3 regions of the Paenibacillus sp. FSL H8-0048 genome follow, and region 1 is predicted to be linked to each of the others. Evidence: riboswitches for the same ligand, from Rfam matches in the RefSeq annotation. Region 1 holds a riboswitch; each other region holds the start of a gene.
What was found. Region 1 has a riboswitch for cyclic di-AMP ahead of NSU18_RS19540 (3D domain-containing protein). Riboswitches for the same ligand answer to the same signal wherever they lie in the genome.
Positions count from the first base shown of each region.

Region 2: another riboswitch for cyclic di-AMP. It lies ahead of NSU18_RS02300 (APC family permease); the one in region 1 lies ahead of NSU18_RS19540 (3D domain-containing protein).
Region 3: another riboswitch for cyclic di-AMP. It lies ahead of NSU18_RS16860 (hypothetical protein); the one in region 1 lies ahead of NSU18_RS19540 (3D domain-containing protein).

Region 1 is NZ_JBBODF010000001.1:4,584,675-4,588,874, forward strand. It holds gene rsmA (16S rRNA (adenine(1518)-N(6)/adenine(1519)-N(6))-dimethyltransferase RsmA) at 1-210, opposite strand, end outside; gene rnmV (ribonuclease M5) at 207-758, opposite strand; gene NSU18_RS19540 (3D domain-containing protein) at 920-2,080, opposite strand; cyclic di-AMP (ydaO/yuaA leader) riboswitch at 2,369-2,598, opposite strand; gene NSU18_RS19545 (TatD family hydrolase) at 2,798-3,568, opposite strand; gene NSU18_RS19550 (HD domain-containing protein) at 3,622-4,200, opposite strand, start outside.
Region 2 is NZ_JBBODF010000001.1:486,616-490,815, forward strand. It holds gene NSU18_RS02285 (sensor histidine kinase) at 1-515, shown strand, start outside; gene NSU18_RS02290 (DsbA family protein) at 609-1,373, shown strand; gene NSU18_RS02295 (disulfide oxidoreductase) at 1,370-1,804, shown strand; cyclic di-AMP (ydaO/yuaA leader) riboswitch at 2,031-2,191, shown strand; gene NSU18_RS02300 (APC family permease) at 2,321-4,138, shown strand.
Region 3 is NZ_JBBODF010000001.1:3,979,945-3,984,144, forward strand. It holds gene NSU18_RS16855 (WD40 repeat domain-containing protein) at 1-1,136, shown strand, start outside; cyclic di-AMP (ydaO/yuaA leader) riboswitch at 1,373-1,542, shown strand; gene NSU18_RS16860 (hypothetical protein) at 1,678-2,130, shown strand; gene NSU18_RS16865 (hypothetical protein) at 2,679-2,885, opposite strand; gene NSU18_RS16870 (family 43 glycosylhydrolase) at 2,904-4,200, opposite strand, start outside.

The DNA.
Region 1 (4,200 bases):
CATCGCCAGCCGTTCCGTCAGTGCTCCGATCCCCGGCCCAATCTCAAGCGCACCGGCTGTGCTGTCCAGTCCGGCGGCATCCACGATTTTATCCAGAATATTCTGATCAATCAGAAAGTTCTGGCCCAGGCTTTTTTTGAAGGAGAATCCGTAACGCTGAATTATCGCTTTGGTTCTTGTTGGGGACGAGATATTCTCGATACCGCTCATGAAGTAATGCCTCCCTGATCAATTTGGGCGAGGGCCTGCGCGAATTCTTCGCGGGTAATGCCGAACATCGCCAGACGTTTGTACAGCTGCTTGCCATTGCAATAACCGATACCGAGCAGATTGCCAAGCTGCATTCTGCGCTCAGCCGCCCGGGGATGCACCATCAGCCCTGCGTCCATGAGTTCATCCAGCCCGATGATAGCCGGTGCCCCCTCGAAGGAGGTATGTACATGCTCCAGCGCATGGCGGATAGCCTCAGGCGAAGCATTCTCTATTCCGATATCCCCCTTGCGGGTAGCATCCTTCTCCGGGATGAAGGCATGCTTGCAGCCCGGCACCTTGGCCGCGACGATTTTGCGGATTCGCTCTCCGGCATGATCCGGGTCGGTAAGAATGATAACACCCCGGCGCTCCATGGCCAGCCTGATCTTGGCAATGACCCTGCTATCCACTGCCGAACCCCCGGTTTCAATCGTATCGGCCTCAACCGCCCGCTTAACGGCAACGGTATCACTTTTCCCTTCAACCACAATTAGCTCTTTAATCATAAATAATTTTACTCCTTACTCCAGAACGCAAAAAGAAGAGGATTCGCTCCCCTTCTTTTTGGCTAAAGAATGTATAAGTGATGAGCGGCAGCTCTCTAAAATTTCGTAAGTGCTTCCCTCACTATATCGTATTAACCGCTAATTTGCAAAAGACATTACGTTTAGTTCAGCTCCGGCTTCACAGGTCCGATCACATAAAGTGTGCGCGACTTGCGGCCGAAATTACGGGCATGGCTCAGCGAATCGTAATAGACATCCACCTTGTTGCCTTTGATGGCACCGCCGGTATCCTCTGCTCGGCGAAACCCTAATCCTTCAATGTACACCCACCAGCCAATTGGTATAACACTGGGATCTACAGCTATCGTGCGGCCTTCCGTTACGCGTGTACCGGAGGCAGTACGTGTTCCAATACCCGGTTCCTGCGACGAATACGCGGTCATGGATACGTTTTTGATCATTCTTTTATACTCGAAATCCACACCAGCCTTACTGGTAACATTGCTGGCCTTTGCGCTGGCTTTAGATGACTTGGAGGTTGTTACAGGTTTGGAGACTTTGGCAGTAACTACGACGGGCTTAGGAAGCGGCTTGGTACCAATGGCAATGACTTTGTCCTTGGTAACCGTCTGTACTTCCTTGCCGATCATGCGCATGGATGCCAGCTCGCCATCTTGATAGATCTTCTCGATGTGCTGAATCATTACGCCAGGCTTACCTGCCTGTGCCACTCTTACGGTTCCCTTGGTCAATGAGGGGTCTGCTGTCTTAATGACCCGGAAAGGCAAATTAGTTGTCCGTTGGACCACATGCTTGTTAATCCGGACAATTTTGATTTCCATGTCTGCAGATACTGCGGTGTCTAGCGAAGGGTAAATCTTGTCTAAGCCTTCCAGGCTGTAGCCCAGCTTGCCGATGGCCTGACCAATGGTATCCTCGGTCGTAAATAACGTCTCGGTCTTTCCGTCTACGGTAAGAGCGAACTTTTGCGCAGTGTTAATCACGATACGGTCGCCGTCTTTTATTTCATCACTAAGGCCAATAGATAATTCATCATGCGCCTGCAGCGTAATCTGTTCCTTAGCCAGCACATCACTGAACAGCGTTTCCCGCGTCTCCAGTGTCTGTACCTGTCCGTCTATTACTAGGGTAATTTCTTTTTTGCTCAGACCGTGTACGTACAGCAGTATTAACAGTGCGATAACAATCGATGCCACACCGGCAAGTAAAACTACGCGGGGATTTACTTGCTTCAACCGTAATGCGAAAGACCTGCTGGATGATTGCGAATCATGGGATACCTCTGGTTGGAATACGCCCACTCTTTCCATCCTCCTTACATAGCCCCGTCGTCCAAGTTATATCAAGGTAGACTGTATCATTTCTGACGAAACTAGGTTTGAGTTTGCAACAGGATACGCCCGCACTTGCTTCAGCGTTTCCTGCTCATGGATCGCCTGCTCGGCATAGGTACTCCGGAGATCTGTTATATAACAGTATGCCGGGAGCATCCTCATTATTCAAAACAAAAGAAGCCTAAAAAAGAGTTCATAGAGGACTCTTTCGTGGCTTCCCGGTGTCGAATACGTCGGAATGCTTATGCACGAGGTTTCCTCTCTTACTTGCGCTTACGGGGTTAGCTGTCGGGTTCGGACATAAGAGAGACGCCCTATCTCAGGTCACCCGCTCACGGCGGTTGCCCTCAAATTCACCCCAAGACCACGTAAAGAAATCAAATAATGCCTGCGGCAATTCTGCGTTAGTACTCTTGTACGTTCATGCGGCAGAGCATTATTGGTTCCCCCATTCTCCACTTCCGGAGACTCAGCGAGACGATCCATGAAATTAGTGACTGTCACAGTTACAACAGCTCACTGCACTGAAAAGATGATATCCTGTTTTGATACATGTTGTAAAGGACGATTCAACCACGTTTACGTAAAAAAATGATTAAAATATTGTAATAATCGGCCGTTTTTCCGTTATAAAAGTTTAATATATCCGCTATACTTCATTTTTCACCGCTTTTACTCCCGTTTTCATAGTATTCCAAATCGTTCCAGTGCGTTCGCATACGTAATTTCCGCCAATTCCTGTAATTCAATCCCTTTTATTGCCGCGGCCGCCTCCGCTACCAGTCTCACATGAGCAGTCTCATTTCGCTTGCCCCGGAAGGGGTGCGGAGTCAGATATGGGGAGTCGGTTTCGATCAGCAGCCGGTCCAGCGGAGTCTGGGCAAGCACCTCTTTGGGCACACGTGCATTCTTGAACGTAATCGGTCCTCCAAAAGAAAGATGGAAGCCCAAATCAAGACACATTTTGGCACTTTCCCAGCTGCCGGAGAAGGAGTGCATTACGCCGCCAACCTCGCCTGCCTTCTCCTCTCGTAGGATGCGGATCACATCTTCATGAGCATCGCGGTTATGAATACAGATTGGCATCTTCAGCTCACGGGCCAGCCCGATCTGCTTGCGGAATACTTCATGCTGCACATCCTTAGGGGAGGTGTCCCAATAGTAATCCAGTCCAATCTCACCGATGGCAACCACCTTGGGATGAGTGCACAGGGAGGCGATCCATTCCAGATCTCCGTCCTTCATCGTGATGGCATCCTGAGGATGCCAGCCAACAGCTGCATAAATATAATCATATTTCTCGGCAAGCTGCATGGTCGTCGGTATCGTGTCCCGGTTAAAGCCGATGTTGATCATCTTACTGACGCCAGCTTCCAGTGCCCTGGCAATGACCTCTTCGCGGTCTTCGTCGAATTGTGGAGCGTCCAGATGGGTATGGGTGTCGAATAACTGCATTACATTACATCCTTTCGGCCTGTTATTGTATCTATAATTCCAAGCTTGATCGGTTATTTGGCAAAAATCTCTGCGATGGACGCCGGCAGCTGTGGAAGGGCTTTCTGCAGCCTATCCTGCGGAAAATACAGATGGTGTCTGCCGCGGTGAATACCGCTGATGGAGCGGACAATATCCGAGACCTCGGAGATTTCCCTCAGCCGCTCATGCTTGTCCAGAAGCAGGATCTGCTTGCTGTCAAAGCCGTCTCCCGGACGGAATACGTCATAAGGAAGATCGGTGGGATAATCAATTTCCAGGTCATAATCGGGCCGGAGTCCCGCACCGGCAAAGCTGCGGCGGATTTCGCCAATTGTGTCTGCATCGAGATGCTCCATCTCTACATATTTATACAGTTTACGATGGATAAACCGGCTGCACAAGTCGCTCAGGATCTCATCCTCCTCCAGCGTCCACTGCATGAAGGCAGTCTGCATCAAGGCTTCATCCAGCAGCAAATACTGCCCGACCGTTACCTCTCCGCTGAACAGATCACTTAAAGGCTCGATCATGAAACGGAAGGCATGCTGCTGCTGCACCAGTTCCTTGGCCCGGCGGAGAATCTGTCTGAGAATAATCTCTGAGCTGCGGGT
Region 2 (4,200 bases), 4.1 Mb from region 1:
GTATGGATCTGTTCACGGTGAGCACACAAGACAAGCCGTTATCCCTGAAGCTTGAGATCGAAGAGGGGCTTCCCGACAAGTTCACCGGGGATGCGGCGCGTGTCCGCCAGATTCTGATCAATCTGATCGGTAATGCGGTGAAATTCACGCCATCCGGTACGGTAATGGTGAAGGTGGAATCCTATGGCGTCAGAGAGACCGCTCAGGCTCTGCAATTCATGGTGCGCGACACAGGCATTGGTATCTCTCCGGATAAGCTGCAGCTGCTCTTCCAGTCCTTCTCCCAGGTGGACGGGTCGCATACCCGCAAATACCCCGGTACAGGTCTGGGCCTTGCGATCTGCAAGAAGCTGGTAGACCTGATGCAAGGGGAGATCTGGGCAGAACCGGCAGAGGGTGGCGGCACACAATTCTTCTTCAGGATTAAGCTGCAGTCGCAGGAGCATTCCCCGGAGGTATTCTTCGGCAAGGATACCGGGGAAGGGAAATCGGCAGACGAGAACGAAGCCGTATAAGACAGCGATTGCCAACAAGAGAGTTAACATTATATAATTTGAAAGTAACTATTCTTTTATCACGACAGTCCTGAGGACGGAAAGGAACTCTCTTTGAGCAAAACAAAAAAGAACACTGTCATGGCTCCCCAGATGAGCAAGCAGGAGAAGCGCAGGGCAGAGCAGGAACAGCAGAAGCAGAAAACGAGAATTCTGATCGTGAGTACGGTAGCTATTGTCGTTATTATTTTTGTAGGCTTATTCATGCTGGCTTCGAAGGACTCTTCGCCTGCCGGTACAGACAGTAAGCCAGTTGCCTTCAATTACAGCGAAATGATGCGGCTTGGCAAGGAGGATGCTCCGGTCAAAATTGTGGAATTCGGCGATTTCAAATGCCCGGCTTGCGCCCAGTTCACCGGTGTGATCAAACCGCAGATCGTTCAAGGTTATGTGGACCAAAATAAAGCGGCCTTCTATTTCGTGAATCTGGCCTTTATCGGCAAGGATTCCAGAACAGCCTCCCTGGCTGCGCTGTCGGTGTATCATCAGAACCAGGAAGCGTTCTGGAAGTACTTTGATGCGATCTATGCGAATCAGGGAAATGAAGAAGAGGAGTGGGCTACATCTGACTTCCTGGTGAGTCTTGCCAAGCAGCTGGACCTGCCGGTGGATTATGATCTGCTACGTAAGGATATTGATGACCGTACCTATGAGAAGGAGCTGGACCGGGATATTCAGGTGGGCACCGATACGGGCGTAACGAATACGCCATCCTTGTATGTGAACGGCATCAAGGTGAAGGAGCCCTTCAATATGGAGGCGATTGATGCCCAGATTCAGGCAGCAACAGCAGCAGCGGGAGCAGGAGCCGCCCAATGACCGCCTTCTCTGCCTTCTGCCGGCGTAATTGTCTGTACTTGGCCTGGTTCGTCTGTGTGGTGGCTGTAGCGGGTAGCCTGTATCTCAGTGAGGTCCTGCATTACGAGCCGTGCAGGCTGTGCTGGTTCCAGCGGATCTTCATGTACCCGCAGCTGTTCCTGCTGGGGATCGCCACCTACCGGGCGGACAAGCGGATCATTCCTTATGTGCTTCCTCTTAGTCTGATCGGGGGCTGCATCTCTATTTATCACTATGCAGAGCAGAAAATTCCCGCCCTTAGCAAGGTGCTTCCCTGCACCATCGGCGTACCGTGCAACAAGGACTATCTGAATTGGTTCGGATTTGTAACGGTCCCTCTGCTTGCACTTATAGCCTTTGCCTTAATCTCCATTCTGCTCTGGACAGGACGCAAGGAGGAGCCTGCGGAGTAAGAAGCTGAGGGGCAGAAGGAAGAGAAGAGAATGCCCTTAATTTTAGCAAAAAATAATATACAAAAACCCTGTAAAATCACGTGTTAAAGGGATAATGAAAGAGAATGAAAGACCAAGACATACCGGATGATGAATTTGGTTGTTTTGAGTGCTTTTCATTCTTTTTTCATTTGTTTCCACGCTTTACGGAAGACGCGTTGTAGCTTAATATTAGTCCTTGTGAGAAGTTGAATATGCGCTGAATTTTCCGGATGGAAAAACGGGGGAACCACACTTTGGCCAAGGCCAAAAGGGGTGAATCGGAACGGGCCGCAAGGGCCTGTAACCGTAGGGCTACCACAGTCCGAATCCGCCAGCTAACCTCGTAAGCTACAAGTGGGATAATGACCATGCACTCTAAGGCATGCGGATCATTTCCGTATGCTTATTTTGGTGCCTGCATTTATGAAATCCACTTATGAAAACAGCGCAGGGAAAGCCCGTTTCAACTTAACCAAGAGAGGAACTGTTACTACAATGGTAAGCAAGGTAAAACGACTATTGATCGGGCGTCCGATGAAGTCGAACGAACTCGATCATGAAAAGTTATCCAAGGTGAAAGCACTGGCTGTCCTGTCTTCTGATGCGCTCTCGTCTGTAGCCTACGGAACAGAACAAATTCTAATCGTACTGGTGGCCGCCGGGTTCACCGCCATCTGGTACTCCTTGCCAATCGCATTAGCCGTATTGGGCCTGCTGGCTATTCTGATTTTGTCCTACCGGCAGACGATCTTCGCTTATCCCCAGGGCGGGGGCGCGTACATTGTCGCCAAAAGCAATCTTGGGGTGCATACCGGCTTACTGGCCGGCGGCTCGCTGCTGGTGGATTACATTCTGACGGTGGCCGTAAGCGCCTCGGCGGGGACGGATGCGATCACTTCAGCTTTTCCAAGTCTGCATAATCATAGTGTCCTCATAGCGGTATCTGTTATCGTACTCTTAACGATTGTTAATCTGCGCGGGGTGACCGAATCGGCTTCGTTCATCGCTATCCCGGTCTATCTGTTCGTCGTCTCCATCTTCGTGCTGATTATCGCAGGGATCTTCAAATATCTAACTGGCGGCGCTCATGCGCAAATTCCTGAGATTGGCTCGGCGGTGTCGAACGTGAGTATGTTCCTGCTGCTGAAGGCATTCAGCTCCGGCTGTTCGGCTCTGACCGGGGTTGAGGCTGTCTCCAATGCTATTCCTAACTTCAAAGCGCCGGCGGAGAAAAATGCAGCCAAAACGCTGATGCTCATGGGCCTCATTCTCGGGGTGATGTTCACAGGCATTACGCTGCTCGCTTACTGGTACGGCATTATGCCCGATGAGAAGGCCACCGTGGTCTCACAGATTACCGAGTCTACCTTCGGCCGCGGCGGACTGTACTTCTTCATTCAGGGGATTACGGCGGTTATCCTGTTCCTGGCAGCCAACACGGCGTACTCAGCCTTCCCGCTGCTGGCGTTCATGTTCGCCAAAGACAAATATCTGCCCCATGCCTTCATGGTGCGCGGCGACCGGCTGGGCTTCTCCAACGGTATTATTTTCCTCGGCGTGATGTCGGCAGTGCTGGTAGCGGCATTTCACGGGAATACGGAAGGACTCATTCCATTATATGCAGTAGGGGTATTCATTCCGTTCACGCTGTCGCAGCTTGGCATGATGGTCCAGTGGTACCGGACGAAGCCGCAAGGCTGGCAGAGCAAGTTCGCTGTGAATACGGTCGGGATGCTAACTACATTAACGATCACCATGATCTTCATCATCACCAAATTCTCCAGCGTGTGGATGGCCTTCATCTTCCTGCCGGTCGTCATTATTGTGTTCCACCGGATTCACCGCCATTATATGAATATTGCCGATCAGCTGCGGATCTGTCCGGCTACAGATAAGCCTTGTATCAAAGGAAGCACCGTAGTCGTTCCTGTCGCCGGTGTGACCCGCGCTGTACTGCATTCGATCAGCTATGCGAAGTCATTGACTGATAATGTCGTCGCTGTATATGTAGGCTTCGATGAAGAAGAGATTCACAAGATGGAGCAGAAGTGGGAGGAGTGGAACCCTGGGGTACGTCTGATCGTCCTGCGCTCCCGCTACCGCAGCATTATCCGCCCGCTGGTGAAGTTCATCGATACAGTAGAGTGGAAGACCTCTTCAACGGATCATATTACCGTCCTGATTCCGCAATTCGTGACCAAGCATTGGTGGCAGGCGGTGCTGCATAATCAGACCAGCTTGTTCATCCGCTCTTATCTAATGAATCAGAAGGACATTGTCATCGCCACGGTTCCTTTCCATTTGCATAAATAATATAGAAGATTACAGGAAGACGGCTGCTTCTGCTTCATGCGGAGGCGGCCGTTTTTACGTTT
Region 3 (4,200 bases), 600 kb from region 1:
AAATTGCTGAGCTGCGGGCGCAATTGCCGGCGGCAACGTGGCCGCTCTCCGGCCACTTTCAGAAGGAGATGCAGGCGGTTCGCGGTATCCATTTCATCAGTGATGATGCTGTGGTGTTCAGCATAGGCTCACCCTGGGAGAAGAATGCAGTTGTGGCTGTGCATAAGGATGTTATTTCCGTATTCGACGAGTTTAGCCTGGTTGGGGCATCTCCTGATAATCAGTTCTATGCGCTCGCCGGAACTCAAGGCATTACCATTATGCAATCCATGAACAGCGAGTTGCAGGGAGAGGTCGTTGCCGAGCTTTCATGGCGTGAGCTAAATGGAACGATTCAAGCGCTGGACCCGGACTTTACTGTTTTGAACTTAGACAGCCTGGACCAGGAGTTACCCTTGGAGGAGATCATTCCTTTTAACGGGGGCGGGGCGTTATTGCTTGTTACGAGCCAGGGAATTTTCCTGGTCCAGCAAGCGCTGGATAAGCCCTGGGAGGTGAAGCTGCTGCATCCTGATCTCGAAGAATATAAAGCAGATGAGATGGAGCATATTGAAATTGACATGCCGCATGGTGCCGTCTCACCGGACGGAAGATGGATTGCCTACGGCAGCCAGGGCAGCGACCATCTTTTATATGACACAACTTCAGGACAGGTTCACTTATTCAATCCGGAATCGAGCTACCCGCACTATACTATATTTACGAAGGACCAGCATAGCGTATGGTACAATGCCTGCCACTTCTATAATGGCGTTACCCTCGCCGTGTCCCTTGAAGATGCGGAAGCAGGCAAGCTTCTGCCAGATCAGGAATATCCGCTTGTCAACGAGGAGGCCCGGGTATATGCGGCGGCAGCGCTGAAGGACGGTGTTGTCATTGGCGACGCCTATGGCTACTTGACGCTCATTGACCTAGAGGGGCGGGAGCTGTGGCGTTATTATGCCGGAAGCACTATATCAGGCTTAGCTGTCAATGCGGATGAGACATTGCTGGCCGTGGGGACTTATGGAGGGATGCTGCATTTCCTGGACCTTCATGCCACCGAGCGTAGCGGCTATGAGATTACAACAGGAGCCGTTCGTGAGGTGAAGCGGATTATTGCCTGGAAGAATCAGAAGGTTCCGCTGTGGTGGTAGTCTAATACAAGGGGCCTTCATCCCCACCGCCGTCTGCCAAAAATAAAAAACAGCGCTTGAGCGAGATAAATGGCGGATAATCTGCTACATATAGGTGTTTTGGCTTTCCTATGCGCAGCTATTCAGGCATTTGCTGAAAACAAGGCGAATAGCACTCTTTTCCATTTTTACAAACCCCCTCCGAAGAGAGTATGATTCGTGTTGAAAGCAAATGAATGCATTCATGAAAATGAGCATATGCATGCACGCTGAATTTCCGTCTTGTGGAAAACGGGGGAACCATCCGGCCGTCAGGCCGACTTGGGGTGAATCCGAAGGAGAATGCCACGCGCAGGTCTCCGGCAGGTAGGGCGACTCTCACCGTCCGAATCCGACAGCTAACCTCGTAAGCGTAAGGAGAGAGTCCTGATCCGCCAAGCTTTTGTGCCAGGCGTCTTACGCCCTGTTACCCACAACCGCAGGCAGAGGTCCTCCTCTGCCTGCGGTTTTTTGCGCGCTGGAATGAACTGCACAGTATAGATTCTGAAAGGAACGTGACCACATGCCTGACCCCTTACCGCCCAAACTGACAGCTGCTGCCGGGTTCAACCACTACACCCAGCAATATAGCGGTCCCGTCTATGCGCTTAGCTGCCTGCTGCTGGACAAAGGCGCCCGCGCCGAACAAGCAACCACCGCCACCTTCGCTGCCCTCCATCCACTGTGGCTGAAGGGCAGCCTCACTGGAGACAGCGCTGCTGCGTCTGCTTACAGAGAGTGCATCCGCCAATGTGCCGCGCTCGCGCGGAACCATAGCCGCTCCGCTTCTGTGCTCAACTGGGACGATCACGTTGCCAGTGCCTTATGGTACGGCATCCAGCTCCCCTTGCCCGACATCAGCCAGATCCTGGAGTGCAGCATCCCCGAGCTGAAGGCCCGGCTTAGAGGAATACGCGAACAGATGGCAGCCGCACATTCGGCCTTGCCTGCGGTCCACCGCCCTTCGGCGGGATGAGACCGGGAATAACGCGGGATTCGTGGGATACAGGAATGAGTGCGGCGGAACGAGTTGGCTGTGGCGGAATTAGGATACGGATGCGGCAGAAGGAGTCTGATGTGGCGGAGTTAGGATACGGATGCGGCAGAAGGAGAGGGCGGGCGGCGGACTACAAATCCGCTATTTCGGCAAATGAGACTATTCTGAAGACCATGCGGACTGAGAGGCGCTTAATTAACCCATTCTGCCTCATTTGGTGCTCCAAACAGCCCGTTAACGTCCTCTCAGTCCGCAACGGGGAGATAATCGGTCTTTTTCACAAAATAAAGGCCTCTGAGTCCGCCTACAAAACAAAATCCGCCCCTCAAAATGGGGCTCTGGCTTCGATGATGACTGAGGTACTTTGCGGGACCCCACAGCATATCAAAAAAAGCCGCAGCATCCGCCGCGACTTAGTCCTTGACTCTCAGCGCCATCACGCACCCATACTGTGCCTGGCTCACCTTTCATAGCTCAACCATCCCATGAACCGATCCTGTCTCCGCCAACTGTTCATTACATAGAACTCAGCTCTTGCCTTTCCCGCTCTTACCACCCTTGCCGCCCTTGGCAAACCGCCAAAAAGCCATACAGCAGCCGAGTAATCCGGCTCCCAGCATTAGGGTCTGTAACGCCCCCAGCCATGTCGACTGATCCGAGGGGATCAGGCTGCTGACAATAATGAGCAGGATAGAGGCCGCGACCAGCACGGGGGTTTGTCTGCTTTTCTTCACAACCATTCACCACTCCTGTTAGTAATTCTTCACTCTATAGTACTCGAAATCAGCGAAGGAGTCATGCTGGTGGGCATCAACCGAACCGATGAAATTGAACAAGCCTGTAAATCCGCCAATCTCCCCCGGCTCCCCGTTCACGCCTTCATCCGACAGATAGAGTGCATCGATATTCTCTATAAAAGCTTGCCAATCCCCGTTATCCCCGAAACGGTAATGGATACTCGCGATGCCTGAATGATAGATCAGCTTGAGCTCCGCTGTGTCTTCAGGGACAGGAATGTAATGGTGGACCCGCTCGGTGCGTTCCCCCAGCTTGGCCTGCAGCACAGATAGAACAGTGCCCTTTGATTCGGAGTGGGTCAAGTGAACGTACAGCCAATTATTCGAATCATAGTATAGCCCCATCCCCGCCGTTTCCGAGTAATGATCGGGATGAAACTCCACCTTGGTCTGAACTTCATAATGAAGGGAGGTAGCACGTGTGGCCAACATCGCCGGATTGATCTGCGAGAAGAAAGAATTCTCTCCATGAATGCGCAAGTAACCGGGACGTTCAACCGTATTCACCCATGCTGCTTGCTGGTCCCGGTATGGAGTCAGAAAGTGAAGATCATAGTGCTCCCGGTTAAAATCATCAAATACGTCATGAGAGAGTCTGTCCCCCTCTAGTTCAACACCTGTTAACCCCTCAACCTCCATTTTGGCTACATTCGATCCGTCCTTCATTTCCAGCCAGCCGTCCTCTGTCCAATGCATTTTCTGTATAGAGGTTTCACGGCCTAATGGGTTTAAAAGCGTTCCTTCCACAGGCCGTGACATTAAATGGGCAATGTACCATTCGCCTGTTTGGGTTTGAACTAATGAGCCGTGACCTGCTTTTTGCATGATTGAACCTGGATTATACATCTCAAAATGCCCGGCATCCGGATTGCCCAGTGAGAATAGATGACGCGGCGAGGAAGTGATAATAGGCTCTCCCGACGGATGCGCTTCATAGGGGCCAAAAATATTCTCCGAACGTCCCAGCTCCACACCATGAGCATAACCCGTTCCGCCAGCTGCTAATAGCAGATAGTACATATCTCTATATTTATAGATCTGCGGTGCTTCCGCACAGCCGCGGCTGGTGAAGCCTTGCGTCACCCGGTGCCATTGTCCAGCGATCTTCCCCACATTCAAATCAAATTCAGCGATCACAATATGTCCAGGCGCCTGATACCCTTCACGGGTCTCCCATTCAAGAATGGACACATAGTGTTTGCCGTCTTCATCATGAAAGAGCGCCGGATCGAAACCGATGGATGTCAGATAG